4 regions of the Xanthobacter sp. AM11 genome follow, and region 4 is predicted to be linked to each of the others. Evidence: predicted binding sites of a transcription regulator. Region 4 holds the regulator's gene; each other region holds the start of a gene.
What was found. Region 4 encodes LexA, which represses DNA repair genes until DNA is damaged. Its sites were predicted from a motif close to TGTTCNNNNTGTGTTCNG; they were not measured.

Region 1: a site for LexA is predicted at 4,025-4,042, ahead of ACI7BZ_RS20360 (ATP-dependent helicase). Genes of this name have one in related genera too.
Region 2: a site for LexA is predicted at 3,077-3,094, ahead of ACI7BZ_RS02800 (PA0069 family radical SAM protein). Genes of this name have one in related genera too.
Region 3: a site for LexA is predicted at 1,929-1,946, ahead of ACI7BZ_RS03605 (YifB family Mg chelatase-like AAA ATPase). Genes of this name have one in related genera too.

Annotation. Positions count from the first base shown of each region.
Region 1 covers NZ_JBLAOA010000001.1:4,434,019-4,440,954, reverse strand. Annotated here, with positions in the region: gene ACI7BZ_RS20370 (50S ribosomal protein L11 methyltransferase) at 1-35, opposite strand, end outside; gene ACI7BZ_RS20365 (GGDEF domain-containing protein) at 72-1,325, opposite strand; gene ACI7BZ_RS20360 (ATP-dependent helicase) at 1,507-3,954, opposite strand; gene ACI7BZ_RS20355 (cupin domain-containing protein) at 4,290-4,619, opposite strand; gene ACI7BZ_RS20350 (MFS transporter) at 4,792-6,192, opposite strand; partial or broken gene ACI7BZ_RS20345 (hypothetical protein) at 6,453-6,755, opposite strand.
Region 2 covers NZ_JBLAOA010000001.1:580,839-587,774, forward strand. Annotated here, with positions in the region: gene ACI7BZ_RS02780 (NAD(P)(+) transhydrogenase (Re/Si-specific) subunit beta) at 1-1,147, opposite strand, end outside; gene ACI7BZ_RS02785 (proton-translocating transhydrogenase family protein) at 1,158-1,613, opposite strand; gene ACI7BZ_RS02790 (Re/Si-specific NAD(P)(+) transhydrogenase subunit alpha) at 1,613-2,761, opposite strand; gene ACI7BZ_RS02795 (aa3-type cytochrome c oxidase subunit IV) at 2,796-2,948, opposite strand; gene ACI7BZ_RS02800 (PA0069 family radical SAM protein) at 3,195-4,436, shown strand; gene ACI7BZ_RS02805 (VOC family protein) at 4,490-4,951, shown strand; gene ACI7BZ_RS02810 (TetR/AcrR family transcriptional regulator) at 4,923-5,666, opposite strand; gene ACI7BZ_RS02815 (lipid kinase) at 6,180-6,936, shown strand, end outside.
Region 3 covers NZ_JBLAOA010000001.1:749,473-756,408, reverse strand. Annotated here, with positions in the region: gene ACI7BZ_RS03610 (hypothetical protein) at 1-209, shown strand, start outside; gene ACI7BZ_RS03605 (YifB family Mg chelatase-like AAA ATPase) at 337-1,869, opposite strand; gene ACI7BZ_RS03600 (class I SAM-dependent methyltransferase) at 2,010-2,795, shown strand; gene gshB (glutathione synthase) at 2,820-3,764, opposite strand; gene ACI7BZ_RS03590 (YraN family protein) at 3,834-4,220, opposite strand; gene rsmI (16S rRNA (cytidine(1402)-2'-O)-methyltransferase) at 4,213-5,193, opposite strand; gene hypF (carbamoyltransferase HypF) at 5,256-6,936, opposite strand, start outside.
Region 4 covers NZ_JBLAOA010000001.1:3,327,140-3,334,075, forward strand. Annotated here, with positions in the region: gene trpD (anthranilate phosphoribosyltransferase) at 1-53, shown strand, start outside; gene trpC (indole-3-glycerol phosphate synthase TrpC) at 50-841, shown strand; gene ACI7BZ_RS15210 (DUF2147 domain-containing protein) at 949-1,371, shown strand; gene moaC (cyclic pyranopterin monophosphate synthase MoaC) at 1,511-1,999, shown strand; gene ACI7BZ_RS15220 (molybdopterin molybdotransferase MoeA) at 2,062-3,276, shown strand; gene lexA (transcriptional repressor LexA) at 3,416-4,126, shown strand; gene ACI7BZ_RS15230 (ComEC/Rec2 family competence protein) at 4,146-6,506, opposite strand; gene gltX (glutamate--tRNA ligase) at 6,731-6,936, shown strand, end outside.

The DNA of each region.
Region 1 (6,936 bases), 1.1 Mb from region 4:
TGGGTGGCGTCGTTGGGGGGCAGGCCTTCGAGCATGGGCGCGGCATCGTCCTTGAAAAAGTTCGGCGCGGATCAGGCGCCGGAGGCGCCCACCACCCGGTTGCGCCCGGCCGCCTTGGCCGCGTAAAGGCGCTTGTCGGCTGCATCAAGCAGTTCCGTCAAGGTCTCCCCGTCCTGCGGCGTGGTCGCAACGCCGATGGAGAGCGTCTGCAGCGCCACGCCCTCGGGCAAGATCGCGTCCGTGGTCCGCCGCGCCAGCATGGCGGCGAGCTGCAGCGCAGATGCATGGGGCACGCCGGGGGCGAACACCGCGAATTCATCGCCACCATAGCGCACCACATAGTCGCCCTGGCGCAGCACGTCGGTGAGTCCCTCGGCGAGGAGGCGCAGCACCGTGTCGCCGACGAGGTGGCCATGCCGGTCGTTCACGTCCTTGAAGTCGTCCACGTCCACCAGCAGCAGGCTCACCGGCCGGCCGGTGGTCTTGGCCACCGCCACCAGGTCGCGTCCCAGGGGTTCGAGCTGGCCACGGTGCAGCACATTGGTCAGCGGGTCGCGGCGGGAGGTCACCTCCAGGCGTTCATAGCGCTGGCGGTAGGTGAGGGCCTCGAAGATGTCGGAGAGGCGGCGGCGGTCCGGCGATCCGCGCACCTCGAAGCGGGCGAGGTAGAAGGCCAGCATCACTGCATAGAGACCAGCCGCGGCCAGCTTGCCCACCCATCCGCCGATGCCGGCCGAAACCGGCACCCCCATGGCGAGGTGGAGCACCCCGAAGAAGCCGATCTGGTCGAAGGTGAGGACCAGCGCGAGGGTCAGCCACAAAAGCAGCACCGGTGCCCGCCGCAGGTTCTGCGCCAGGCGCTCGTAGATGAGGATCATGGCGATGCAGTCGATGAACAGGAGCAGGGTGCTCCACACCATGAGCACGCCGAGCTGGTCCATGAACGAGAGGTCCCCCGGCGCCCCGGGGGCCGGCACCACATGGTGCTGCCGCAACAGGAAGACGAGGGCGAGCAGCAGCAGGTTTCCCAGCATCAGCCCATAGATGGGCTGGCGCGCCACAAGGGCATCCTCGCGGATGTAGACCAGAAGCAGCAGGGCGAGCTTGCCTGAGAACAACACCACGGAGCCGGGCGAGAGGGAAATGCCCAAAGGCAGCTGCACATAATAGGCGGCGGCCAGATAGGTCTCCATGAAATGAAGACTGCCGAGGGCGCAGAAGAACACGCCGAGGCCCAGCCGGTCGCGCAGCCGGAACAGGGCGAGCATGGCGCCGAAATAGACCAGCACCTCGACGACGAGCAGGAATATGTTCAAGGCGGCCATGGCGGCTCGGGTCAGGCAGCGGGAGAGGGCGTTCGCCGAAGCATCCCGGGAACAGGGGAAGCAGGGGACGAAGGCGCCAGCGGAACTCTACAGGCGAAACAGGGCCTCGTGCCAGGCATAACGGCCACGGCCACCGGCGCCTGACCGGCCCCTGCAGTGGTCATACGCACGGCGCGGGCCTTCAGACCTTCTCCACGAAGGTTTCGATCACCCGCTTTTCTCCGGCCTTGTCGAACTGCACCGTGAGCTTGTTGCCATCAATCCCGGTGATCTCGCCATAGCCGAACTTGATGTGAAACACCCGCTCGCCGGTCTTGAATGCGGACGGCGCGCCGGTGGAGGTGGCGATCAGCGTGCCCTCGATCACCATGGACCCGCGCCGGCCGGAGGCGCCGGCATCATAGCGCGCGCCGCCGCGTTCCGAGAAGCCGCCGCCGGACCCGCCCTCGCGCCCGCGCTGGTTCTGCGCCCGCTGCCAGCCGGGGGTGGAATAAGAGGAGGCGGCGAACGGCTCGGCCCGGTCGAACCGGCTTTGGCCATAGCTGTTGCCGCCATAGCTCGATCCGCCCCAGCCCGCCCCGCCGCGGCTCTCCTCCACCCGCACATGGGCATCGGGCAGCTCATCCAGGAAGCGGGAGGGCACGGTGGAATTCCACATGCCGTGGATGCGCCGGTTGGAGGCGAACCAGATGCGGGCCGAGGCCCGGGCGCGGGTGATGCCCACATAAGCGAGGCGGCGCTCCTCCTCCAGCCCGGCCTTGCCCTGGTCGTCCAGGGCCCGCTGGTGGGGAAACAGGCCCTCCTCCCAGCCGGGCAGGAACACGGTGTCGAACTCCAGCCCCTTGGCGGAATGCAGGGTCATCACCTGAACCGCATCCTCGCCGGCGCCGTTGTCGGCATCCATGACAAGGGAGATGTGCTCCAGGAAGCCGGGCAAATTCTCGAACGGCTCCATGGAGCGCACCAGCTCCTTCAGGTTTTCCAGCCGCCCCGCCGCTTCCGCCGAACGGTCCTTCTGCCACATCTCGGTGTAGCCGCTCTCGTCCAGCACGATCTCGGCCAGCTCGGTGTGGGAGAGGGTGCGCGCCTGCTCGCGCCAGCGATCGAAGCTCTCGATGAGGCCGCGCAGGGTGGCGCGCACCTTGGGTTTGAGCTCCTCGCTCTGGGTGAGGGCGCGGGCCGCTTCCTGCAGGGGCAGGCCGGCGGCGCGGGCCACGTCGTGCACCTGCTTCAGCGTGGCATCGCCGATGCCGCGCTTGGGCACGTTGACGATGCGCTCGAAGGCTAGGTCGTCGGCCGGCGAGTTCACGCAGCGCAGATAGGCCAGCGCATCGCGGATTTCCGCCCGCTCGTAGAAGCGCGGGCCGCCGATGACGCGGTAGGGCAGGCCGAGGGTGACGAAGCGGTCCTCGAACTCGCGCATCTGGAAGGAGGCGCGCACCAGGATGGCGATTTCCCGCAAGGGATGCCCGGCGCGCTGCAGCGCCTCGATCTCGTCCCCCACGGCGCGGGCCTCCTCGCCCGAATCCCAGGCGCCGGTGACGGTGACGTGCTCGCCCTCCTCGCCCTCGGAGAACAGGGTCTTGCCCAGCCGCCCCTCATTGTGGGCGATGAGGTGGGCGGCGGAGGCCAGGATGTGGCCGGTGGAGCGGTAGTTGCGTTCCAGGCGGATCACCTTGGCGCCGGGAAAGTCGCTCTCGAACCTGAGGATGTTGTCCACCTCGGCGCCGCGCCAGCCATAGATGGACTGGTCGTCGTCGCCCACGCAGCACACATTCTTCGAGCCCTGCGCCAGCAGCCGCAGCCAGAGATACTGCGCCACGTTGGTGTCCTGATACTCGTCCACCAGCAGATACTTGAAGCGCTTGTGATATTCGGCGAGCACGTCCGGGTTCTCGCGGAACAGGCGGATGCCTTCCAGGAGCAGATCGCCGAAATCCACCGCGTTCAGCGCCTTCAGCCGCGCCTGATAGGCGGCATAGAGCATGCCGCCCTTGCCGTTGGCGAAGACGGCGCCCTCGCCCACCGGCACGTCCTTCGGCGAGAGGCCGCGGTTCTTCCAGCTGTCGATGGTGGAGGCGAGCAGGCGCGCCGGCCAGCGCTTCTCGTCGATGTTTTCGGCGGCCAGCAACTGCTTCAGCAGGCGGATCTGGTCGTCGGTGTCGAGGATCGTGAAGCCCGATTTCAGCCCCACCAGCTCGTGGTGGCGCCGCAGGATGCGCACGCCGATGGAATGGAAGGTGCCGAGCCAGGGCATGCCTTCGATCTGGTCGCCCACCATGGCGTGGATGCGGTCCTTCATCTCCCGCGCCGCCTTGTTGGTGAAGGTCACCACCAGGATCTGCGAGGGGAAGGCCCGGCCCTGCGAGAGGATATGCGCCACACGGGCGGTGAGCACCCGTGTCTTGCCGGTGCCGGCGCCGGCCAGCACCAGGAGCGGGCCTTCCAGCGTCTCCACCGCCTCGCGCTGCTCCGGGTTGAGCCCGGCGAGATAGGAGCCTTCCGGCGCGGCGGGGGCGATGCCGGCGCGCGCGCGCGCGGCGATGCCGCCGGGCTTGAGGCCGGGAAGCGCGGGGGCGGCCTCATTCTGCCGGGGGTCGCGGCGGCGGGGGTCGAAGGGCGTGTTCAAAACGGGGGGTCTCGGGACGTGAGCCTGCAGTGTTGAATCACCAATCTGATTCAGCGATATGATTCTCTTGCAGAACAAAATGGCACCGCAGGGGCTCGATTGCGAGCGCTGCCGTTTCAGATGCCCGTCCGGTCCGGCACACGGACCCGCCGGCCGGCGCAGAAAAGCCCGCCGGTGGCGGGCTTTCGCCGGGTGGATGTGCGCTGTGCCCGCCGCGCTGGCTCACTGGCAGCCGCAGAGATAATTCTTCTCGTTGAGCGGCTTGTTGCCATAGGCGGTGATGCAGCTGGTGCTCCAGCTGGAGCGCAGGTTGAAGCCGGGGGAGGAAGGCCGGCTCAGGCGGCGGGTGCCTTCGGCAGGTGCACCACATAGAATTTGCGCACCGGCGTCACGCTCTTCCAGATGCCCTTGAAGCCGGAGGGAATGAGGAAGGCGGCGCCTGCCTCGTAGGTCTCGGTGTGCCCTGACGCATCGGTCAGTTCCACCGTGCCTTCGACGAGGACGCAGAATTCGTCCTCGTCATAGCTCACCTCGATCTCGGAGGGCTCGGAGGCCCAGAAGCCGGCGGAAAAGGCGCCGGTGCGGTCCTGATACCACTCGTGGACCGTGGTGGCGGCCTTTTCCAGCGCGGGCGCGGGATTGAAGCGGATGGAGCGGAGCGTCATGGCGTCCTTCCTTTCTAAGCATCTTCGAGCGTGAAAAGCCGTGTGCGAACGCAACGAGCCGGAGCGCGTCAATCCTCGTCGCCCCCCTTGTCCCGCCCCCCTTGTCCCGCGCCCCGCCGGCCGGGGCAAGGCCGGGAGGGGCCTGGCCCTGTGGAGGGGCCGGACCCGCCCGTCACCGGCCGGCGGGCCGGTGCTCCCGCACCCCCGCCACCAGGGCTGCGCCGAGGCTGAAGAACACCACCAGCACCGCCACCCCCGCCTTCTGGCTGCCGGTGGCGGCCGTCACCACCGCCACCGAGGTGGGCGCGGCAAAGGAGGTGATCTTGCCGGAGAGGGCGAACAGGCCGAAGCATTCGGCGAGGTTCTCCGCCGGGGCGAGGCGCACCAGAAGGGTGCGCGATGCCGCCTGGAGCGGCCCGGCCATCAGGCCGATGAGCAGGCCGAGGCCCACATAGACCTTCTCCGGCACGGTGCCGAACAGGCCGCTTCCGGGCGCCGTGGGCAGCAGGCCGAACAGCACCGCGTCGCGGTCCACCGACAACAGGCCGATGGCGGCGAAAAGCAGGGTGCCCAGCGCCGCGAGGATCACCGCGCGCGAGCCCAGCCGGTCGTCCAGCCAGCCCCCCGCCAGAGCCCCCGCGGTGCCGGTGAGGGTGAGCAGGATGCCGAAGATGCCGATCTCGATGGAGCCCCAGCCGAAGGTGCCGGCCGCATAGATGCCGCCGAACGCGAACAGGGCCACCAGCCCGTCGGCATAGACCATGTTGGCGAGGAGGAAGCGGGCCAGCACCGGGCGCGACTTCAGTTTCGGCAGCAGCGCCCGCATCTCGGCAAGGCCCGCCTTCACCGCCGCCTTCAGCGGCAGCGCCCTGGGCGCATCGGGCACGAAGGCGAACATGGGCAGCACCAGAACGGCGAACCACAGGGCGGTGAAGGGGCCGACGAAGCGGTCCCCCTCCCGCGCGGCGGCATCGAGGCCGAATGCCGGGGGCAGGCCCAGCAGGGTCAGTCCGGTTTCCGGCTGGGTGGCGAAGAAGGCGAGCATGAGCACCAGGGAAATAAGGCCGCCGAAATAGCCCGCGGCCCACCCCGCCCCGGACAGGCGCCCGAGGCGCTCCGGTGCCACCAGGCTCGGCATGATGGCATTGTTGAACACCGTGGCGAATTCCACGCCGATGGTGCCGAGGGCGAAGGCCGAGAGGATGAGCGGGATGCGCGCGGTGTTGCCCGGCTCGGCGAACCACAGCAGGCCGGCCCCGGCCATCAGCATCAGCCCGAACACGAAGATCCAGGGCTTGCGCCGCCCGGCCGCGTCCGCCACCGCGCCCAGCACCGGCGAGCACAAAGCGATGACGAGCCCGGCGGCGCCCGTGGCGAAGCCCCACAGGGCCTGCCCGTCCGCCGGCGTCGGCGCCACCGCCGAGGCGAAATAGGGGGCGAAGATGAAGGTGGTGATGAGGGTGAAATAGGGCTGGCACGCCGGATCGAACAGGATCCAGCCGAACACGGCGCGGCGCGCGGCGGTTCGGGCGGAAGGGAGCGCTGCCGGAAGGTCTGTGGTGGGGGAGGCCATGCCCGAGAGTGGCAGGCCCCATGGACGGAGGGAAGCACGGCCGGGCGGAAATCCTCGGCTGCGGCGCCGCAGGCCCGTGCGTGAACTCGGGCACCCGTGGGTTGCGGTCGAGTGCCCGGGCCTGCGGTCACTCGACCGCCGCGACGAGACCGCCCGCCACATCTGCGGGCACCCTGCAGGTGCGGGCCGGCTGATGATGCATGAAGGTCGGCGCGAAGCGGGAAGCTCCGGGATCGAATCTCGCAGCCTTCCACCCAGTCGTGCACGGCGGCGACGAGATCGGCGAGGTCGGCACCCTGCGGCGTCAGCGCATAGACGACTTCGTTCTTCGGGGCCTCCCGTCGCTCGATGAAATTCTCGCGGCCAAGTATCATCAGCGTATACAGAAGGTTGCGCCTTGTGTCGCTCCAGCCGGAGCGCCAGTAGAGTTCCGAAAATGTGCGCGGAGTCCTTTGCAGGGCGATTAAGACCCAGGTTTTCAGAGGGCTCCGAAGGCGCCCTGCCGCGTAGGGTACAAATATGCTCGAATTGAGTTGTGCGATGCGGCGCAGAGAAGGAAGCATATCCAGTCACCCACCGGACGAACAATTGCAAATTTGCGATACAGAATCGGCGCAATGTTGAGGTATTTTTATGCCAACTTTAATGTCATGTATATTTACCTAGCGTGAAAGGCGGAGGGGGCGGCGATGTGCCGCGGGTTGGGGGCGCCGGCCCCCGGGGTCTTGGTGATGCCTGGCGGGT
Region 2 (6,936 bases), 2.7 Mb from region 4:
ACTCGGAGTTGATGTCCTCCAGCTCGAACACCTCGTCATAGGGGACCTGCGCCTCGGCCAAGAGCACGTTCATGTGCCCCGGCATGCGGCCCGCCACCGGATGGATGGCGTACTTGACCTCGACGCCCTCCTCCTTGAGCAGGTCCGCCATCTCGCGCAGGGCATGCTGGGCCTGGGCCACCGCCATGCCGTAGCCGGGCACGATGATGACCTTCTCGGCGTTCTTCATGATGTAGGCGGCATCGTCCGCCGAGCCCTGCTTCACCGGGCGGGCTTCCGTCTGGCCACCGCCGCCGGCCGCGGCGGCATCGCCGCCGAAACCGCCGAGGATGACGGAGATGAAGGACCGGTTCATGCCCTTGCACATGATGTAGGACAGGATGGCACCCGAGGAGCCCACCAGCGCGCCGGTGATGATGAGCGCGGTGTTGCCCAGCGTGAAGCCGATGCCCGCCGCCGCCCAGCCCGAGTAGGAGTTCAGCATCGACACCACGACGGGCATGTCCGCGCCGCCGATGGGGATGATGAGCAGCCCGCCGAGCACCAGCGCCAGCGCGGTGATGATCCAGAACAGGGTGATGGAGCCGGTGAGCACGAAGGCCACCACCAGCACCAGCAGCAGCAGGGCGAGGCCGGCATTGATGAGGTGCCGCCCGGGCAGCATGATGGGCTTGCCCGACATGTTGCCGTTGAGCTTGGCGAAGGCGATGATCGACCCGGTGAAGGTGATGGCGCCGATGGCCACGCCCAGCGACATTTCAATCAGGCTGGAGACGTGCAGGTGCCCGGGATCGCCGATGCCGAAGGCGCGCGGCGCATAGAGCGCCGCGGCCGCCACCAGCACGGCGGCAAGGCCCACCAGCGAGTGGAAGGCGGCGACCAGCTGCGGCATCGCCGTCATGGCGATCCGCTTGGCCACCACCGCGCCGATGCCGCCGCCGATGGCGATGCCGGCGAGCACCAGCACCCAGCCGAACAGGTCGGATGGCGGCGACAGGGCGAGGGTGGTGAGGATGGCGATGCCCATGCCCACCATGCCGAACAGGTTGCCCTGCCGCGAGGTGGTGGGATGGGAGAGGCCGCGCAGCGCCAGGATGAACAGGATGCCGGCGACGAGGTAGAGAAGGGCGGCGAGGTTCGCGTTCATGGTCCCCGCCTCACTTCTTCTTGGAGTACATGGCGAGCATCCGGCTGGTCACCATGAACCCGCCGAAGATGTTCACCGAGGCGAAGATGAGCGCGATGAAGCCGAAGATGCGCGCGCCCCAGGCGTGGCTGGAATCGCCGACCGTGGTGACCCCCACCGCCAGCAGCGCGCCCACCACGATCACCGAGGAGATGGCGTTGGTCACGCTCATCAGCGGCGTGTGCAGCGCCGGGGTGACCGACCACACCACGTAATAGCCCACGAACACCGCGAGCACGAAGATGGAGAGGCGGAACACGAAGGGGTCGATGGCCCCGCCGGTGGCCGCATGGGCGGCGGCGCCGAGGGCGGTGGCCGCCTGGTCGGCATACATCTGGGCGGCCAGGGCCGCCTCCCGGGCGATCTCGGCAGCCACGCGGGCTTGGCTCGCGGCATCCGCCGCGGTCTGTGCAGAGGCGGGATTCATCAGGCCGCTCCCTCATTCTTGGGTGCGAAATTCGGATGCACGACGGCGCCGTCGCGGGTGAGGAGGGTGGCCTTGACCAGATCGTCGTCCCACTTCACGGCGAGCGCCTTGGTGGACTTGTCCACCATGGTCTCGAAGAAGTTGAAGAGGTTCTTGGCATAGAGCGGCGAGGTGGAGGCGGCGATGCGGCCGGGCACGTTGAGGTGGCCGACGATCTTCACGCCACCGATCTCCGCCACCTGGCCGGGCACCGCCCCTTCCACGTTGCCGCCGCGCTCCACCGCGAGGTCGACGATGACCGAACCCGGTTTCATGGAGGCCACCATCGCCGCCGAGATCAGGCGCGGCGCGGGCCGGCCGGGGATCAAGGCGGTGGTGATCACGATGTCCTGCTTCTTCACGTGCTCGGCGACGAGGGCGGCCTGCTTGGCCTGGTATTCCGCCGACATGGGCTTGGCGTAGCCGGCCGCGGTCTCGGCCTGCTTGAACTCCTCGTCCTCCACCGCGATGAACTTGGCGCCCAGCGAGGCCACCTGCTCCTTGGCGGCGGGGCGCACGTCGGTTGCGGTCACGATGGCGCCGAGGCGGCGCGCGGTGGCGATGGCCTGCAGGCCCGCCACGCCCGCGCCCATGATGAAGACGCGCGCGGCCGGAACAGTGCCGGCGGCGGTCATCATCTGCGGCAGGGCGCGGTTGAATTCCGCGGCGGCATCGATGACCGCGCGATAGCCGGCAAGGTTGGCCTGGGAGGACAGCACGTCCATCACCTGGGCGCGGGTGATGCGGGGCATCAGCTCCATGGCGAAGGCCGAGACCCCGAAGCGGGCAAGGTCCGCCAGGGCCGCGTCGTTGCCGTAGGGGTCCATGATGGCGAGCACCAGCGCGCCGGGCTTGTACAACGAAAGTTCGGCTTCCGTCGGACGGCGAACCTTGAGTACCACTTCAGCGCCGTAGAGCGCATCCGCCGCGTCGGGCGAAATGGTGGCGCCGGCAGCGACATAGTCGGCATCGAGGATGCCGGACTTCACGCCCGCACCCGTCTCGACCGCCACCGTGGCGCCGAGAGCGAGCAGACGCTTCACCGTATCCGGAGTCGCAGCGACCCGCGGCTCGCCGAGATCTACCTCGGCGGGGACAGCGATTTTCATCAGAGATGTCTCCGTTACTCTGGCCCGTCCGGGCTCAGAGGAGGAAGATCCACATGAGGACGAGCAAGGCCGCGGCACCGATCGTGCCCCATTTGGCCAGGCTGGTGAAAAGGGCGTAGGTGCGCTCGTGCTCGGCGTAATCGTTGCCGTCGGCAATGGCGTATTCGATCGTGGCGTGTTCAGCCATCTTTTCCCCCTTCGCTCAGCGTCGCCCTTGGCGTTTACCGGAGATGCAAATATCTGGCAACTGCCCTTTGGCGTACAATATTCCAGATGATCTGCAGCGGCCGGGGACAAGGAATAAACCGGGAACGATGTTCTTGTTTTGTTTCTTTTGCGGTGGTAGTTTTCGGGCATGAACCTGCGCCTCGATTCTCCCTCACCGCCCCCGCGCCCGCCCGCTGCGCGCCGTGAGCCGGCAGCTGCCGGCGAGATGCCGCGCGCCAAGCGGCCGGCCCGGACCGAGACGCCGGACGCAACCCCCGACCGCCACGCACCAAAACGCACTGCCCGCGCCAAGCGGGTGCCGGACCTCGCCGCCGACCGGGTGGCCGTGCCGGCCCCCCACATCGCCCCCGGGTCCGGGGCGGACGAAGGCGAGACCCGCGTGGATGCGGCGCGACGTCGCGGCCGCGGCGCGCTCTCCAACACCTCCGGCCGGTTCGAGCCGGCGGCGCGGCTGGTGTTCGACGACGGCTGGCAGAGCCTGGAGGACCTGCCCCCCTTCCGCACCGAGGTGACGGAGGAGCGCGCGCGCACGGTCATCACCCGCAACCAGTCCCCCGACGTCGCCTTCGACCGGTCCATCAATGCCTACCGGGGGTGCGAGCACGGCTGCGTCTATTGTTTCGCCCGACCCACCCACGCCTATCACGGCCTTTCCGCCGGGCTTGATTTCGAGACGCGGCTGTTCGTGAAGCCCGACGCGCCGGAATTGCTGGCGCGCGAATTGTCGCACCCCTCCTATCGGCCCCGCGTCATCGCCATGGGCACCAATACGGACCCCTACCAGCCCATCGAGCGGCGCTACGAGGTGACCCGCCGCATCCTGGAGGTGCTGGCGGATTTCGGGCACCCGGTGGGCATCGTCACCAAATCGGGCCTGATCGCCCGCGACATCGACATCCTCGGTCCCATGGCGGAGCGCGGCCTCGTCAAGGTGGCCATCTCGGTCACCACGCTGGACCCGCATTTGGCGCGGATGATGGAGCCCCGCGCCGCCAGCCCCCATGTGCGGCTGGGCACCATCCGCCGCCTTGCCGATGCCGGCATTCCCACGGCGGTGCTCACCGCGCCGCTGGTTCCGGCCCTGAACGACATGGAGCTGGAGCGCATCCTCGACGCCGCAAAGGCCGCTGGCGCCAGCGAGGCCGGCTATGTCATGCTGCGCCTGCCGCTGGAGATCGCCGACCTGTTCCGCGAATGGCTGGTGGCCCATTTTCCCGACAAGGCGCGGCATGTGCTGGGGCTGATCCGCCAGATGCACGGCGGGAAGGATTATGATTCAACCTTCGGCAAGCGCCAGCGGGGCGAGGGGCCCTATGCCTGGACGGTGGGACGCCGCTTCGAGATCGCGGCCCGCCGGCTCGGCCTCGGCGGACGCGCCCTGAAGCTGACGACCGAGCATTTCCGCCACCCCAGGCCGGCAGCCGCGCAGCTCAGCCTGTTCGATTGACGCCGCGCCCCGCGCGGTACCGCCAGGCCACCAAGGCCGAGAAAGGAAGCACCATGCCCGCAGCCACCGCCCCTGCCTTCGGCCTTCACCTGGTGACCCTCGGCGTCGGCGACCTGGTGCGGGCCTGTGCCTTCTATGCCGCCATGGGGCTGGAGCGGCGCGACGCCTCGGCCGAAAGCGTCGCCTTCTTCGTCGCCGGAAACGTGCTGCTGAGCCTCTATCCCCGCCATCTCCTCGCCGAGGACGCGACAATCCCGGACGCCGGCGCGCCCGGCGGGTTCTCCGGCATCACCCTTGCGTGCAATGTCGCGCAGGCGGCGGACGTGGCCGCCGTCATCGCCCGCGCCGCAGCCGCAGGCGGGCGGATGGTGAAGCCGGCGCAGGCCGTGTTCTGGGGCGGAACCAGCGGCTATTTCGCCGATCCCGACGGGCATATGTGGGAAGTGGCCCACAATCCATTCTTCCCGTTCGACCCGCAGGGGCGGCTTACCGTGCCGGACGCCCCCGGCACGTGAGCGCCCAGAGGGTGGCGGCCAGCCGCGCTGCATTGCGCTGCGGCTGGCGGTCCGTGCGGGCACCGTAGGCCCGCATGAAGACCCGCACAGCCCCCTTCACGGAGCGTTCCACCGCTGCCGGATCGAGCGCGTCGCTGGAGCCGATGAGGACAGGGGTCGTCACCCCGTCCTTGCACAGGGTGAGGAACTGGCTCGCCGCCTGCTCCACGTCCTCGATCTCCAGCACGCCCTGCTGCACCTTGGCGGCGAGATAGACCGACAGGCGCTTGATGCCCTCGCACGGCCCCGCCTGGAAGAAGCGCCGGCCGATATTCGGAAACTTACTGGAAATGGCGATGACGGTGCGCAGCAAGGCAATGTTGCTGGGGCGCAGTACCGCCTGGATGAAGGAAAAGCCGAGCTTTGTCAGGACGGCTTCCACATCCTCCCCGGCAAGATCAAGCACGAACATGCGTTCTGCTGTCTCGCTGCATTCGCTGTCCACCAACGCCGAAAACAGATCTTCCTTGTTCTCGAAATAGACGTAGAGGGTACCCTTGGAGACCCCGGCGGCGCGGGCAATATCGCCCATGCTGGCGGCATCGAAGCCGCGCTCGAAGAACACTTCCCGCGCCCCGGCCAGGATCTGGCTGCGCTTTTCGGGGTCCTGCCCGGCCCCGTGCCCGGCATCGCGGCCGTCCGCCAACCGTCCGGCAATGCCGGCGTCACAGCTCACGTCATTCATCTTCAACCGTCTCTTCCCCCCACCTTCGTTCTTGGGCGATGGCGGGGACCCGGCGCAAGCTGCGATGACGTTCGCCCCCTCATGGGACGCCGCCGTTGCATGCCAGCCACACATTGCACCACAGAAAATTGACCGAACCGTTCGGTACGCTCTTGCAATGCCCGAAGTCCTGCGCTAAATCAATGTTCATCGAACCGAACCGTTCGGTCAATCGCTTGGAACCGCAACCCAAGCGCTGATCGGACCTGAGGGAGGAGAGCAACGCCCCCGCTCTCCTCCCTTTTTCGTTTCCACCGCCTGGGCCCCTTCCGCAACGCGCCCCTATCGCTCCCTCGGCGCATCTGCGACATTCCGCCACAACCGCCTTGGCGGCGCCGGGACACCCCTTACCTTACCGGAACCGATCCGGGCCCCTCTGGCGCCGCTCCCGCTGCGCGATGTCGGATCACCGCGTGCTCAGCACTCTCCGGGATAGAGGCCCTCCATGATCGCATGTCCGGCTGCATGACCGCACCGCCTTTCCCCCGACGCCGCGCCCTTTTCCTCGCCAACCCCGGTGCCCGAAACGGCACCGCGCCGCTGGAGCGCGTGCGCGCGCTCTTGGCCGAACGGCTTGAGCTTGTGGACACGCCCTGGCCCGGTGCCCCCGGCCTCTCCAACCTCATCCGCGCCCGCGCCGGCGATGTGGACCTCGCCATCATCGGCGGCGGCGACGGAACGCTGAACGCCGCCGCCGCCGGCCTTTCCGACACCCGGCTGCCCCTCGGCATCCTGCCCCTGGGCACGGCCAACGATTTTGCCCGTACCCTCGCCATCCCCCTCGATCCGCTGGCTGCGGCGCGGCTGATCGTGACCGGCGCGCACCAGCCCATCGATCTGGGCGAGGTGAACGGGCATCCCTTCCTCAATGTGGCGAGCATCGGCTTTTCCGCCGATCTCGCCCGCGCCCTCACGCAGGAGGCCAAGCGCCGCTTCGGCGTGCTCGGCTACGCCCTCGTCGCCGCCCGCCTGCTGGTCCAGTCCCGCCTGTTCACCGCCTTCATCGAGCATGACGGAACGGTGGAAAAGGTGCGCACCCTGCAGGTCACCGTCGGCAACGGACGCCACTATGGCGGCGGCATGACGGTGGCCGACACCGCCACGGCAGACGACGGACGGCTGGATTTCTACAGCCTGGAGGTGGACCACTGGTGGCGCCTCCTCGCGCTCTTGCCCAGCCTGCGCCGCGGCACGCAGGGCCAGTGGAACGACGTGCGCGCCT
Region 3 (6,936 bases), 2.6 Mb from region 4:
GCTTCGGCGTCCGCGAAGTCACCCTCACCACCATCTTCGTGGATGTGAACAAGGCGGCGGGCACCGTCACCTTCGAGGGGCTCGACGGGGCCGTGCGCACGGTGAAGGCGGCCAACGACAAGGTGCTCGCCGACCTGCAGAACGTGCGGCCGGGCGACCTTGCACAGATCACCTATCTGGAAGGCCTTGCCATCAACGCGATCCGCTGAGGCCGGGCCGGCGGGGGATGTTCCGCTCTCCTGGGCGTCGCGCGCCCGGGGTGGTGGCGCGGACCCCTCGCCCCCGGCAGGGGCCGCTGCCTGCGGCGCCGGCATGGACATCTTGCCGGTGCCGGTGTCAGGCCGCCGCCCGCGGCCGGTCGGCCGCGGCGCGATAGGCGAGGGCTTCGGCCAGGTGCCGCCGGCCCACGCCTTCGGCACCGTCGAGGTCGGCGAGGGTGCGGGCCACCTTCAGCACCCGGTGATAGCCTCGGGCGGTGAGGCGCATGGCGTCTGCCGCATCCTTCAGCAGCGCCGCGCCGCCGGCGTCGGGCCGGGCCACCTGGTCCAGCAGCGGCCCGGAGGCCTCGGCATTGGTTCGCACCCGCGGATGACCCAAGGCGGCATAGCGCTCTGCCTGGATCTCCCGCGCCATGGCGACCCGCGCGGCCACCTCCGCGGAGCCCTCGGTCGGCGTGGGCAGAACCAGATCGGACGCGGATACGGACGGCACCTCCAGATGCAGGTCGATGCGGTCGAGGAAGGGCCCCGACAGCCGCGCCTGATATTCGTCCGCGCAGCGCGGCCCGCGCTTGCAGGTGAAGCCGGGCTCTCCGGCCCGCCCGCAGCGGCAGGGGTTCATGGCCGCGATGAGCTGGAAGCGCGCAGGATAGGTGACGCGGTGGTTGGCCCGGGCGATGAGCACCTCCCCCGTCTCCAGCGGCTGGCGCAGGGAATCGAGCACCTGCGGCGAGAATTCCGGCAGTTCGTCGAGAAACAGCACGCCATTGTGCGCCAGCGACACCTCGCCGGGCTTGGCCTTGGCGCCGCCGCCCACCATGGCGGCCATGCTGGCGGAATGGTGGGGCGCGCGGAACGGGCGGCGGTCCATGAGGGCGCCGTCCTCGATCCGCCCAGCCACCGAGGCGATCATGGACACGTCCAGCATCTCGGCCGGCGACAGCGGCGGCAGGATGGAGGGCAGCCGCTGGGCCAGCATGGATTTGCCGGCACCGGGCGGCCCGACGAAGATGAGATTGTGCCCGCCGGCGGCCGCCACCTCCAGCGCCCGCTTGGCGGTTTCCTGTCCCTTCACATCCCTGAGGTCGAGCATGGCTTCCCCGGCCGGCTTCATCCGTGGTTCGGGCCGGCCCATCACCTGGCGGCCGGACATGTGGTTGGCGAGCTGGACCAGGGAGGCAGGAGCCAGGATCTCCATCTCCGGGCTGGCCCAGGCGGCCTCCGCGCCGCACGGCGCCGGGCAGATGAGGCCATGGCCGCGGGCATTGGCGCCGATGGCGGCCGGCAGCACGCCGGCCACGGCGGCGATGGCCCCGTCCAGCGCCAGTTCCCCCACCACCGTGAACCCCATGAGTGCATCGGGCGGAATGGCGCCGATGGCGGCCATGAGGCCGAGCGCGATGGGAAGATCGTAGTGGGAGCCTTCCTTGGGCAGGTCCGCGGGCGCGAGATTGACCGTGATGCGCCGGGCCGGAAGGGCCAGGCCGGAGGCGATGAGGGCGGCGCGCACGCGCTCCTTCGCTTCGGTCACCGCCTTGTCCGGCAGGCCGACGATGGTGAAGGCGGGCAGGCCGGCCGCCACGTGCACCTGCACATCCACGGGGCGGGCCTCCACCCCCTCGAATGCCACCGTTGCCACCCGCTGGATCACTGCCCTGCCCCCGCCGAACCCAACCGCAACCCACGGTAACGGAGCCGGGCATCGGCCGCAAGAACGAAAGCGGAACAATTTATGTTGCGCCCGCCTTTCGGCTGGCTATGCTGCGGCGGCTGCGATGCGGGAGACAGGCCATGACGGCGAGCGGCGGAAGCGGGCCCTTGAGCCATGAAAGCCATGTGGCGCAGATGTTTGGCCCCCAGGCTGCGGCCTATGTGGCCAGCGCCGTCCATGCCCGGGGGGCGGACCTGGATGCGCTCGGCGCCCTTCTTGCCGAGGTGCGTCCGGCGCGCCTGCTGGATCTCGGCTGCGGCGGCGGCCATGTGAGCTTCTGTGCCGCCCCGCTGGCGGGAGAGGTGGTGGCCTACGACCTCTCCGCCGACATGCTCGCGGCGGTGGAGGCCGAGGCGGAGCGGCGCGTCCTCGGCAACATCCGCACCCGTCAGGGGGTAGCGGAGCAGCTGCCCTTTGCCGACGCCAGCTTCGATGTGGTCGCCTCGCGCTTCAGCGCCCACCATTGGCGCGACGTGCCGGCGGCGCTGCGGGACGTGCGCCGCGTGCTGAAGGACGGCGGCCTGGCGGTGATGATGGACGTGGTGGCTCCCGACTGGCCGGTGGCGGACAGCTTTCTGCAGGCGGTGGAGCTGCTGCGCGATCCCTCCCATGGGCGCGATTACAGCGAAGCGGAATGGGTGGCCTTCGCCGAAGCGGCGGGGCTGCGGCCCATGCGCCTGGCGCGGCGGCGGCTCAGGCTCGAATTTTCCGCCTGGGTGGCGCGCATCCGCACACCGGAGCTGCACGTGGCGGCGATCCGCTCCCTGTTCGCCGGAGCGGCCGCCGACGTGGCGGCGCATTTCGAGGTCGAGGCGGACGGCTCCTTCACCCTCGATACCATGACGCTGGAACTGGAGGCGGGTTGAGGGCCGCGGCCGCCGGCCGAAGGATCAGCCGGCGCGCTTTTCCTCGATCCGGTCCCAGATCTGCGCGGCGATGTCCGGCCCGCCGAGGCGCTTGATGGCGCGCAGGCCCGTGGGGGAGGTCACGTTGATCTCGGTGAGGTTGCCGTCGATCACGTCGATGCCCACGAAGATGAGCCCCATCCGCTTCAGGGACGGGCCGATGCGGGCGCAGATCTCCAGCTCCCGGTCGGTGAGGTCGGTGGGGCGCGCCGCGCCGCCGCGCACCATGTTGGAGCGCAGGTCGCCTTCGCTGGGCACCCGGTTCACCGCCCCCGCCGCCTCGCCGTCTACGAGGATGATGCGCTTGTCGCCATGCTTCACCGCCGGCAGGAAGCGCTGGATCACCCAGGGCTCGCGGAAGGTGGTGGAGAACAAATCGTAGAGCGAGCCGAAATTGAGGTCGTCGGCGGCAAGGCGGAACACGGCGGCGCCGCCGTTGCCGTAGAGCGGCTTCATCACCACGTCGCCGAACTCCGCGCGGAACGCCTTGATTTCCTCAAGGTCGCGGGAAATCAGGGTGGGCGGCATCAACTCGGGAAATTCGGTGACGAAGATCTTCTCCGGCGCGTTGCGCACATAAGCGGGGTCGTTCACCACCAATGTGCCGGGGTGGATGCGCTCCAGCAGGTGCGTGGCGGTCACATAGGCCATGTCGAAGGGCGGGTCCTGGCGCATCAGCACCACATCCATCTGCGACAGGGCGATGCGCTGCTTCTCCCCCAGGGTGAAATGCGCCCCCGCCTCGTCCTTCACCGCCAGCGGCTCCACGGTAGCGAAGATGGTGCCGTCGCGCATGGCCATGCGGTCGGGGGTGTAGTGGAACAGCGCATGGCCCCGGGCCTGTGCTTCCAGCAGAAGGGCGAAGGTGGAATCGCCCGCAACGTTGATGTTGGCAATGTGGTCCATCTGGACCGCGACCTTGAGGGCCATGGCAATCTCCGGCGCCCGGCTGGGGCTTCGCCTTTATCTACAGCCGCCGGGCGCACCCCGCCACCCGCATCAGGTCTCCAGCTCGAACGCCCCGGCGAGGTGCTCGGCCGCGCCGGTGCGGGCCAGCAGCACCACGTCGAAGCGCATGTCCAGATGGCACAATTCAGGGTGCGCGGCGAGGAAGGCCTCGGCGGCGGCGGCAATGCGGCGGCGCTGGCGCGGCTGCAGCGAGAAGGCGGCGCCGGCCAGGTCCGCCCGCAGCTTCACCTCGCAAAACACGAGAAGATCATCCCGGCGCACGATGAGGTCGATCTCCCCCGCAGGGGTGCGCACCCGTTGCGCCAGAACGGCGAAGCCCAGTGCGGTAAGCAGGGCCGCCGCGCGCGCCTCCGCGGCGAGGCCGCGCGCATGGGCCGCCCGGCGCTTCAGCTTGTCCGGGGGCGCCGGTTCAGTCATCGCCGTCGGGCGGGGCGGTGCCGGCGCGACCTTCGGTCAGGGCGAGGGCGCGGGCGTAGACCTCCCGCTTCGGCCGCCCGGTCAGGCCGGTGACGGTGGCCACCGCATCCTTCAGCGAGCTGTCCTTCAGGGCGCGGGCAAGGGCTGCGTCCACCGCGTCGTCGCCCGCGGCCTCCTCCAGCGGCGGGCCGATGACGAGCACGATCTCGCCCTTCGGGGCGTCCGCGGCCGCATAATGTGCCGCGAGGGCGGGAAGATCGCCCCGCCGCACCTCCTCGAACGCCTTGGTCAGCTCGCGGCACACGGCCGCCCGGCGCGGCCCGAGGCGCTCGGAAAGGTCCAGCAGGCTGTCGGCGAGGCGCGGGCCGGATTCATAGAACACCAGCGTGGCCGGCACGGCGGCGAGGGTGGCGATGCGGTTCTTCCGCTGCCCGCCCTTGGCCGGCAGGAAGCCGTCGAACAGGAAGCAGTCGGTGGGCAGGCCGGCGGCCACGAGGGCGGCGAGCACGGCCGAGGCGCCGGGCACCGGATGCACCTTGTGGCCGGTCTCCGCCGCCTCCACCACCAGCTTGAAGCCGGGGTCGGACACCAGCGGCGTGCCGGCATCGGAAATGAGGGCGACGCGATGGCCGGCGGCAAGGCGGGCCATCAGCTTCGGCCGCGCGCTGGCGCCGTTGTGGTCGTGATAGGGCACGAGGGGCGTGGCGATGCCGTAGCGCTCCAGCAGCCGGCGGGAGATGCGCGTGTCCTCGCAGGCGATCACGTCGGCTGCGGCGAGGGTCTCCAGGGCGCGCACCGTCACGTCGCCGAGGTTGCCGATGGGGGTGGCGACCACATGAAGGCCCGGTCCGAGGGACGGGGCGGCGATCACCGTTCCGGCGAGCTGGAAGGTGCGCCGCCCGCTCGGGCGGGCGTCCGCATCCGGGGCGGCGAGGTCGGGCAGGGTGGCGTGCTGTTCGTGCGGCGGCTTCATGGGGTCACCATAGTCCCGGCTGCGGGCGACGGAAACGCCCCCGGCACTGTGTCTGCGGAGGTTCACGCCATCCGGCGCGCCGCCGCCACCACCGCCTGGCCGAAGGCGAGGCCGCCGTCATTGGCCGGCACCTGCGCCGGCACCAGCGGGCGCAGGCCGCGGGCGCGCAGGTGCTCAACGGTCGCTTCCAGCAGCCGCGCATTCTGGAACACGCCGCCGGAGAGCGCCACCGCGTGCAGCCCGTGCGCCTGCGCGGCGTCGGCGGCGGCCGCGGCGAAGGCGCAGGCAAGGCCGTCGTGGAACGCTGCGGCCATGGCGCCGCGCGGCCGCCCGGCGGCCATGTCGGCCATCAGGACCCGCCAGAGGGGGGCGGGGTCGATCTCGGCCAGGCCGTCCTGCGGCGGGTGCAGCAGGAGGGGATAGGGGGCCGGCGTCCCGTCCGCCGCCGCTTCCAGGGCCATGGCCGCCTCGCCCTCATGGCTCAGGCGGTCGGGCGCAAGGCCCAAGAGCGCCGCCACCGCATCGAACAGGCGGCCGGCGGAGGAGGCGCGGGGGGCATTGAGGCCCTTGTCCATCATGGCGCGCAGGGTGGCCACGGGCTTGCCGGCGAACCGGGCGGCAAGATGCGGGTCGGTGTCCACCGCGGCCCGGCCCAGCGCCCGGTCGAGATGCGCAAGCAGCGGACGCCACGGCTCCCGGCTCGCCGCATCGCCTCCGGCCAGCGGGATGGGGGAGAGGCGGGCGACGCGGCGGCTCTGGCGATAATCGCACACCAGCACCTCCGCGCCCCAGGCGGTGCCGTCGTCGCCCAGTCCGAGCCCGTCCAGGGCGATGCCGGCCACGGCGCCGTCGGCCCGCCGCCAGCCATTCTCCGCCATGGCCGCGGCCATATGGGCGTGGTGGTGCTGCACCGGCTCCACCGGAAGGCCGCGGGCGGCGCCGATGGCATGGCCGAGGCGGCTGGCGCGGTAATCCGGGTGGAGGTCCACCGCCACCACCGCCGGGCGATGGGAGAACAAAGCGGTGCAATCGGCCAATGCGGCCTCGAAGGCATCGCCGGTGGCCGGCTCGTCGAGGTCGCCCAGATGGTGCGAGAGCAGCGCCCGCGCCCCATGGGTCAGGCAGAGCGCGCTCTTCAGCTCGCCCCCCATGGCCAGCACCGGCGGGGCATCGGCGAAGTCCTCCGGCAGGGGCAGCGGCAGGGGGGCGAGGCCGCGCCCGCGGCGCATCACCCGCAGCGCGCCGGCGGCATGGCGCGCCACGCTGTCATCCAGCCGGCGGGCGATGGGGCGGTCGTGCATCAAAAAGGCGTCCACGATGCCGGCAAGCGAAGTGCGGGCATCGTCGTCGCGAAAGGCCTGCGGGGCGCTGGAGCGGTTGGCGGAGGTCATCACCAGCGGCCGCCCCGCCGCCGCCAGCAGGAGATGGTGGAGCGGCGTGTAGGGCGCCATCAGCCCGATGTGCCGCTGCCCCGGGGCGATGCCGGGCGCCAGGTCCGCCCCGGCCTTCAGGGGCAGGAGCAGGATGGGCGCCGAGGGATGGGCGAGGGCCGCCGCCTCCTCGGGGGAGATGTGGCACAGAGCCTCGGCCATGGCGCTGCCGGCCATCACCGCCAGCGGCTTGGCCGGCCGCTGCTTGCGCGCCCGCAGGGTGGCGACGGCGGCGGGGCTGGTGGCATCGCAGGCGATGTGGAAGCCGCCGATGCCCTTCACCGCGAGGATGCGGCCGTCGCGCAGCAGGGCG
Region 4 (6,936 bases):
TGGAGCATTTGGTGGCCATATCCGAGAAAGTGGCGCCGGAGGCGGCCCAATGAGCGACATCCTGACCCGCATCGAAGCCTACAAGCGCGAGGAGATCGCGGCGGCCAAGCGCGCCCATCCCCTGGCCGAGATCGAGGCTGCCGCCCGCTGCGCCCCGCGGGTGCGCCCGTTTGCCGGCGCCATCGCGCAGAGCCTGGCGGAGGGGCGCACCGCGCTCATCGCCGAAATCAAGAAGGCGAGCCCCTCCAAAGGCCTGATCCGCGAGGATTTCGACCCCCCGGCCCTGGCGCGCGCCTATGAACGCGGCGGCGCCACCTGCCTCTCCGTGCTCACCGACACGCCCTCCTTCCAGGGCGCGCCGGACTATCTGAAATCGGCCCGCGCGGTGGTGGGCCTGCCGGTGCTGCGCAAGGACTTCATGTACGACACCTATCAGGTGGCGGAAGCGCGGGCCTGGGGGGCGGACTGCATCCTCATCATCATGGCCGGGGTGGACGACGCCCTCGCCCGCGACCTGGCGGACGCCGCCGCCGCCTTCGGCATGGATGCCATCGTGGAGGTGCACGACGGCGCCGAGCTGGACCGCGCGCTGGCCTTGCCGTGCCGCCTCATCGGCATCAACAACCGCAATCTGCGCACCTTCGAGACCGCGCTGGAAACCTGCGAACAGCTCGCCGGCCGGGTGCCGGCGGACCGCATCGCCATCGGCGAGAGCGGCATCTTCACCCCGGCCGACGTGGCGCGGCTTGCCCGCGTGGGCATCGGCACCATCCTGGTGGGCGAGAGCCTGATGCGCCAGAAGGATGTCGCATCCGCTACCTCGCAGCTCATTGCGGGTTAGGCTTGCCGTATACGTGAAGTTCCGCCTTAATGGAGAGGATGGCCCGCCACGAGGCCATGCCGCGCGCCGGTGGAAACTGCCCGGTTCGCTCTCCAGGGAGGAGTTTCATGCACATGCGTCTTCTTGTTGCCTTCGTTGCGCTCGGATTGGCCGGGGTGGGGCCGGCATGTGCCGCCGATCCCACCGGCCTGTGGCTGACTCCCAGCCGCAACGGGCAGGTGGAGATCTCCAAGTGCGGCGCCAGCCTCTGCGGCCGCCTCGTCTCCTCGGACGGGCTCAAGGCCGATCCGGGCCTGAAGGACGTGAACAACGCCAATGCCAAGCTGCGCGACCGCCCGCTGAAGAATGTCACCATCCTCACCGGTTTCTCCGGCGGGCCGAAGGAGTGGACCGGCGGCAGCATCTACAATGCCGAGGACGGCAAGACCTACTCCGGCTCGATCACCCTTGATGGCGACAATGCGCTGAAGCTGCGCGGATGCGTGGTGGCCCCGCTCTGCAAGACGCAGACCTGGACCCGCCTGCGCTGACGCGCGCTCCCCTCTGACGCGGCGGGGGCGGGCCTCCGGCCCCGCCGCCGGAAAAAGCGGCGCCCCAAGGTGGACAGGGCCGGCGGCTGGCGCCATCTTCCCGACATCTGAATGCGATTCCGGGGCGCACCGCACGGCCATGGCCAGCCTGACCCATCTGGACGACACGGGCGCCGCCCGCATGGTGGACGTGTCGGACAAGGCCGCCACCACCCGCGAGGCCCTCGCCGAGGGGCGCGTCGTCATGGCGCCGGCCACGCTGGAGCTCATTGTTTCCGGCAATGCCAAGAAGGGCGACGTGCTCGGCGTCGCGCGCATCGCCGGCATCATGGCCGCCAAGCGCACCCATGAGCTCATTCCCCTGTGCCACCCCCTGATGCTGGCCAAGGTGGAGGTGGAGATCGCCGCCGCCCCCGCCCTGCCCGGCCTCACGGTGACCGCGCGGGTGAAGACCACCGGCCAGACCGGCGTGGAGATGGAGGCGCTCACCGCCGTCTCCGTCGCCTGCCTCACCATCTACGACATGGCCAAGGCCGCCGATCGTGGCATGCGGCTTGAAGGCATCCGGCTGGTGGAGAAATCCGGCGGGCGCAGCGGCCATTTCCGCGCCGATCCGCCGGCCGCGTGAGGCGGCGCGCCAGCCATGGAAGGATGCACGAGCGTGAACACCCCGAAGATGGACGCAGCGCCATGGCGCTGATGACGGTGGAGGAGGCCACCGGCCTCGTCATCGCCGGCGCCGCCGCCCTGGGGGTGGAGGAGGTGCCGGTTTCGGCCGCCACCGGGCGGGTGCTGGCGCGCGACCTCATCGCGCGGCGCACCCAGCCCCCCGCCGACATGTCGGCCATGGACGGCTATGCGGTGCGCGGCGCCGACATCGCCCAGATCCCGGCGCGGCTTTCCGTGATCGGCGAATCGGCCGCGGGCCGGCCGTTTGCCGGGCGCGTGGGGCCGGGCGAGGCGGTGCGCATCTTCACCGGCGCCGTGGTGCCGGAGGGGGCCGACACGGTGGTGATCCAGGAGAACACCAGCCGCGACGGCGACGTGGTGACCACGCTCCAGCCCACCGCCGCTTTGCGCAATGTGCGCCTGAAGGGCTGCGACTTCGCCGCCGGCACCGCCGGCCTGCGCGCCGGCCGCCGCCTCACCGGGCGCGACATCATGCTCGCCGCCGCCATGGACCATGCCCGGCTTCCCGTGGCCCGCCGCCCGCGGGTGGCGCTGATCCAGACCGGTGACGAACTGGTGCTGCCGGGTGAGGGCACCGGGGCGGACAGCGAGATCGTGGTGTCCAACGCCTTCGGCCTTGCGGCCCTGGCCCGGCGTGCCGGCGCGGAGGTGACCGACCTTGGCCTGGTGAAGGACGACCTGGCCGCCATCCGCGCCGTCGTGGCGCGGGCGTTGTCCGGCGAATTCGATCTCATGGTGTCCTCCGGCGGCGCCTCGGTGGGCGACCACGACCTCATGGCCCCCGCCTTGCGCGCGGAAGGCGTGGATCTCTCGGTGCACAAGATCGCGCTGCGGCCCGGCAAGCCGCTGATGTTCGGCGACCGCGCCGGCGTGCGGGTGCTGGGGCTGCCGGGCAATCCGGTGTCCTCGCACGTGTGCGCCCTCACCTTCCTGGCGCCCCTGCTGCGGGCCATGCAGGGAGACCTTTCGCCCGGGCCGCAGACCGCGCCGGCGCGGCTGGCGGTGGATGTGCCGGCCAATGACGTGCGCCGCGACTTCATGCGCGCCCGCATGGCCCGCGCCGCCGACGGCGCGGTGCATGTGACGCCCTTCCCCTCCCAGGACAGCGCCATGCTGAGCGTGCTGGCGGCGGCCGACTGCCTGCTGATCCGCCCGCCCTTCGCCCCGGCCGGCCGCGCCGGCGACCCCTGCGAGATCATCCCGCTGGACGACTGAAGTGTGCCGGCGGCGGCCTTTACGCCATCTTCACCCCTTGCGGAACACAAAAGGAACGGATATTACGTGTTCATGATTTGTTTCGGTTTTCCGCAGGTGGGTTGCGGGGCCGGGACAGGCGCTGAGACGGGGGCGGACAATGTTGACGCGCAAGCAATACGACCTTCTGCGCTTCATTCACGAGCGGCTGAAGGAAACCGGCGTTCCCCCTTCCTTCGACGAGATGAAGGAGGCGCTGGACCTGCGCTCCAAGTCCGGCATCCACCGCCTCATCACCGCACTGGAAGAGCGCGGCTTCATCCGCCGCCTGCCCAACCGCGCACGGGCGCTTGAGGTGGTGCGCCTGCCGGACAGCGTGGCGCCCGGCCTCGCCTCCGCCCGCGCCGCCGGCCGCGGCTTCTCCCCCTCCGTCATCGAGGGCAGCCTTGGGCGGGTCCGCCCCGCAACCGAGGACGAGGAGGGCAGCCAGACGGTCACGGTGCCGGTGATGGGCCGCATCGCCGCCGGTACCCCCATCTCCGCCATCCAGAGCCGCAGCCACAATTTGAACATCCCGCCGGAAATGCTGGGGTCGGGCGAGCATTTCGCCCTTGAGGTGCGCGGCGACAGCATGATCGAGGCCGGCATCCTGGACGGCGACACGGTGCTCATCCGCAAATGCGATTCCGCCGACACCGGGGACATCGTGGTGGCCCTCGTGGACGACGAGGAGGCCACCCTGAAGCGCCTGCGCAAGAAGGGCGCCTCCATCGCGCTGGAGGCGGCGAACCCCTCCTATGAAACCCGCATCTTCGGCCCCGACCGCGTGCGCATCCAGGGCCGCCTCGTGGGGCTGATGCGCCGCTACTGAGGCGCCCGCCGCTCCCGGCTCATTCCATCCACGCGTCCGCCTGCATCGCGTTTTCCGCGGGTCTCCCGTCCGGTGGCCCGAGTTCCGCCGGTTCGTCTGGCGCTGCCGTGGCCTCCGGCTCCGGCGGCAGGGGCGGCATCCAGGGGCGCTGCACCCGGCGCGTGCGCGTGGGCTCCATGTGCCAGCCATTGTCGCGGAAGTAGAAGGCCTGGGTGCCGGTGCGGGCCAGCAGCGCCGGCGTCAGCACCTGCGCCGGGCAGTCGCCCGGCGGCGTCTCGCGGGTGACCACCAGGCGCGCGTTCAGGCAGTCCGCCTCCAGCCCTTCCGCCCGCTGCGACACGGCCAGCGTGCCGCCCCCCGGCAGCGGCGCGGTGCAGCCCTCCCCATCGCAGGTGAATCCCGCGGCAAGCTCCCCCGCCCGGGCGGTGCGGCGGTCGCCCTCCCGGGTCAGCCACTGCTCGGCCACCAGGCGGTTGGTGCGGGCCCCGAGGATGGAGAGCCGCCCGTCCGCGCCGCGCACCGCCACCGTCTGCGCATCGCTGGCCACCAACAGGTCCGGCCGCGGGGCGGGACCGGCGGTGGCGAGGGCGAAGCCGAGGGGCAGGAGCGCCACCAGCGCCGCCGCCCCGCGCAGGAGGCACAGGCCGAGCAGCGCCAGGCTGAGGCCGGCGAGGGTCGCGCCCCCCACCCATGCCGCCCGCATGTCCGCCCCCGGCAAACCGGCGATATGATCGGAAACCGCCACCATGATCTCGATTCCCAGCCCCATCACCGGCCAGGCGAGATGGTCGAACCCGAACGGCATCAAGAGCACGCCGACGAGGCCGAACGGCATCACCAGGAACGACACGGCCGGCATGGCGGCAAGGTTGGCCAGGAGGCCGTAGGGCGCCACGCGCTGGAAATGGAACATGCCGTAGGGCGCCGTCGCCAGCCCCGCCACCACGGCGGTGAGCGCCGTGCCGCCCACCAGCACCGCCACCCACACCGCCGCCTGCCCCGCCAATCCATCCGGCCGCGGCAGCGCCCGCAGCGGCCGCAGCCGCTCATAGGCCGCCACCAGGGCGAGGGTGGCGGCGAACGACATCTGCGTGCCCGGCTCCAGCACCGCCTCAGGGGTGAGGGCCAGCACCACCACCGCCGCCACGCCCACCGTGCGCAGGGTGAGGGCCGGCCGCCCCGCCATCACCCCCGCCAGAACCAGGGCGGTCATCACGAACGAGCGCTGGGCCGGCACGTCATTGCCCGAGAGCACCAGATAGGCCGCGCTTCCGGCCAGCGCGGCCGCCGCCGCAAGGGACTTGATGGGAAAGCCCAGGGCGAGCCCCGGCCCCAGTGCCAGGGCGCCGCGCACCAGCGCGAACAGGGTTCCCGCCACCAGCGCCATGTGCAGCCCGGAAATGGACAGGATGTGCGTGAGCCCCGACACGCGCATGCTCTCTTCCACCTCCGGTGCGATGGCCGATCGGTCCCCCGCCACCAGGGCCACGGCGATTTCCGCCGGCGTGCCCGTCAGGGAGGCGCGAATGCGGCGGGCGAGGCCGTCGCGGGCGGCATCCACCAGCATGGCCAGCTTGACGGACACGGGCGCTGCGCCGCCCGGGTCCGGCCTCGGCCGGCCCAGGCCGTATCCCACGGCGTCGATGCCGCGAAACCAGGGGCCGCGGCCGAAATCGTGGGCGCCGGGCATGGCTGGACCGAGGGGCGGCAGCAGGCGGGCGAGCTGGCTCACCCGCGCGCCCACCGGCGGCGCCCAGCCCCGGCGCAAAGTGAGGCGGACCAGAGCGGGGGCGGGATGAAGCCCGCGCACGGCGCCGCCGTCGAGCCGCAGCAGAATGCGGTCGCCGGTGGTGCGATGCTCCACCTTCTCCACGAAGCCCACGAGCCGCACCGGACCCGCCGGCGCCGCGATGGCCTCCCGCGCCACCAAGGCGGTGCGCACGCCCCCGGTGGCGAATCCGCCGGCCACCGATGCCAGCGCCACCAGCGCGCCGAACGCCACCGGCCGCGCCCGCGCCGCCACCGCAAGGGCGCTAAGGGCCAAAGTGAGGAGCAGCACCGCCGGCAGGAAAGGCTCCCGCGCCGCGGCGAAATAGAAAAGGATTCCCAACGCATAGGCTGCCGGCAGCCAGAGGATGAGCCGGCCCGACGTCGCCTCGGCCGAGAAATCGGCGCCGATCCGCCGGGCGAGGCCGGCCAGGGCCGGCCGCAGGCTCGGGAGGCCGGGCCGCCAGCCCGCACCGAACCCCGCCACGCCCGCCACGTCCAGGATGGTGCCCGAAGCCGGTGCGCCCACAGAGACGGCGGCAGAGCCGGCGGCGCGCGCGCCGTCCGGCCTCCTGCCGCCCTGCCCTTCGCCGCCCTGCTGCCCCGCGCCCATGGCCGCCCGGGTCTCCCGTGCCCATGTTCCTTGTGCCCGGCGCCTATGCTACACGGGCGCCTCCCGCGTGCCACGCCGCGTTCCGGTTCCGGCGCCTTCGGGCGGCAGCCGGTCCGCGTGCCACGGAGCCTGCGGGCGCGTGCCGTCGGGCACGCCCGCCCGTCGTGTCCGCCGCGATCGTCCTTCCCGCGTGCCCCCGCGCACCGAGCCCCGCCGAGTGCCCCATGTCGCAGATCGTCACCCGCTTCGCCCCTTCGCCCACCGGATTCCTGCACATCGGCGGCGCGCGCACGGCCCTGTTCAACTGGCTCTATGCCCGCCACACCGGCGGCAAGATGCTGCTGCGCATCGAGGATACGGACCGCCAGCGCTCCACCAAGGAGGCCATCGACGCCATCATCGAGGGGCTGGAGTGGCTCGGCATCACCTG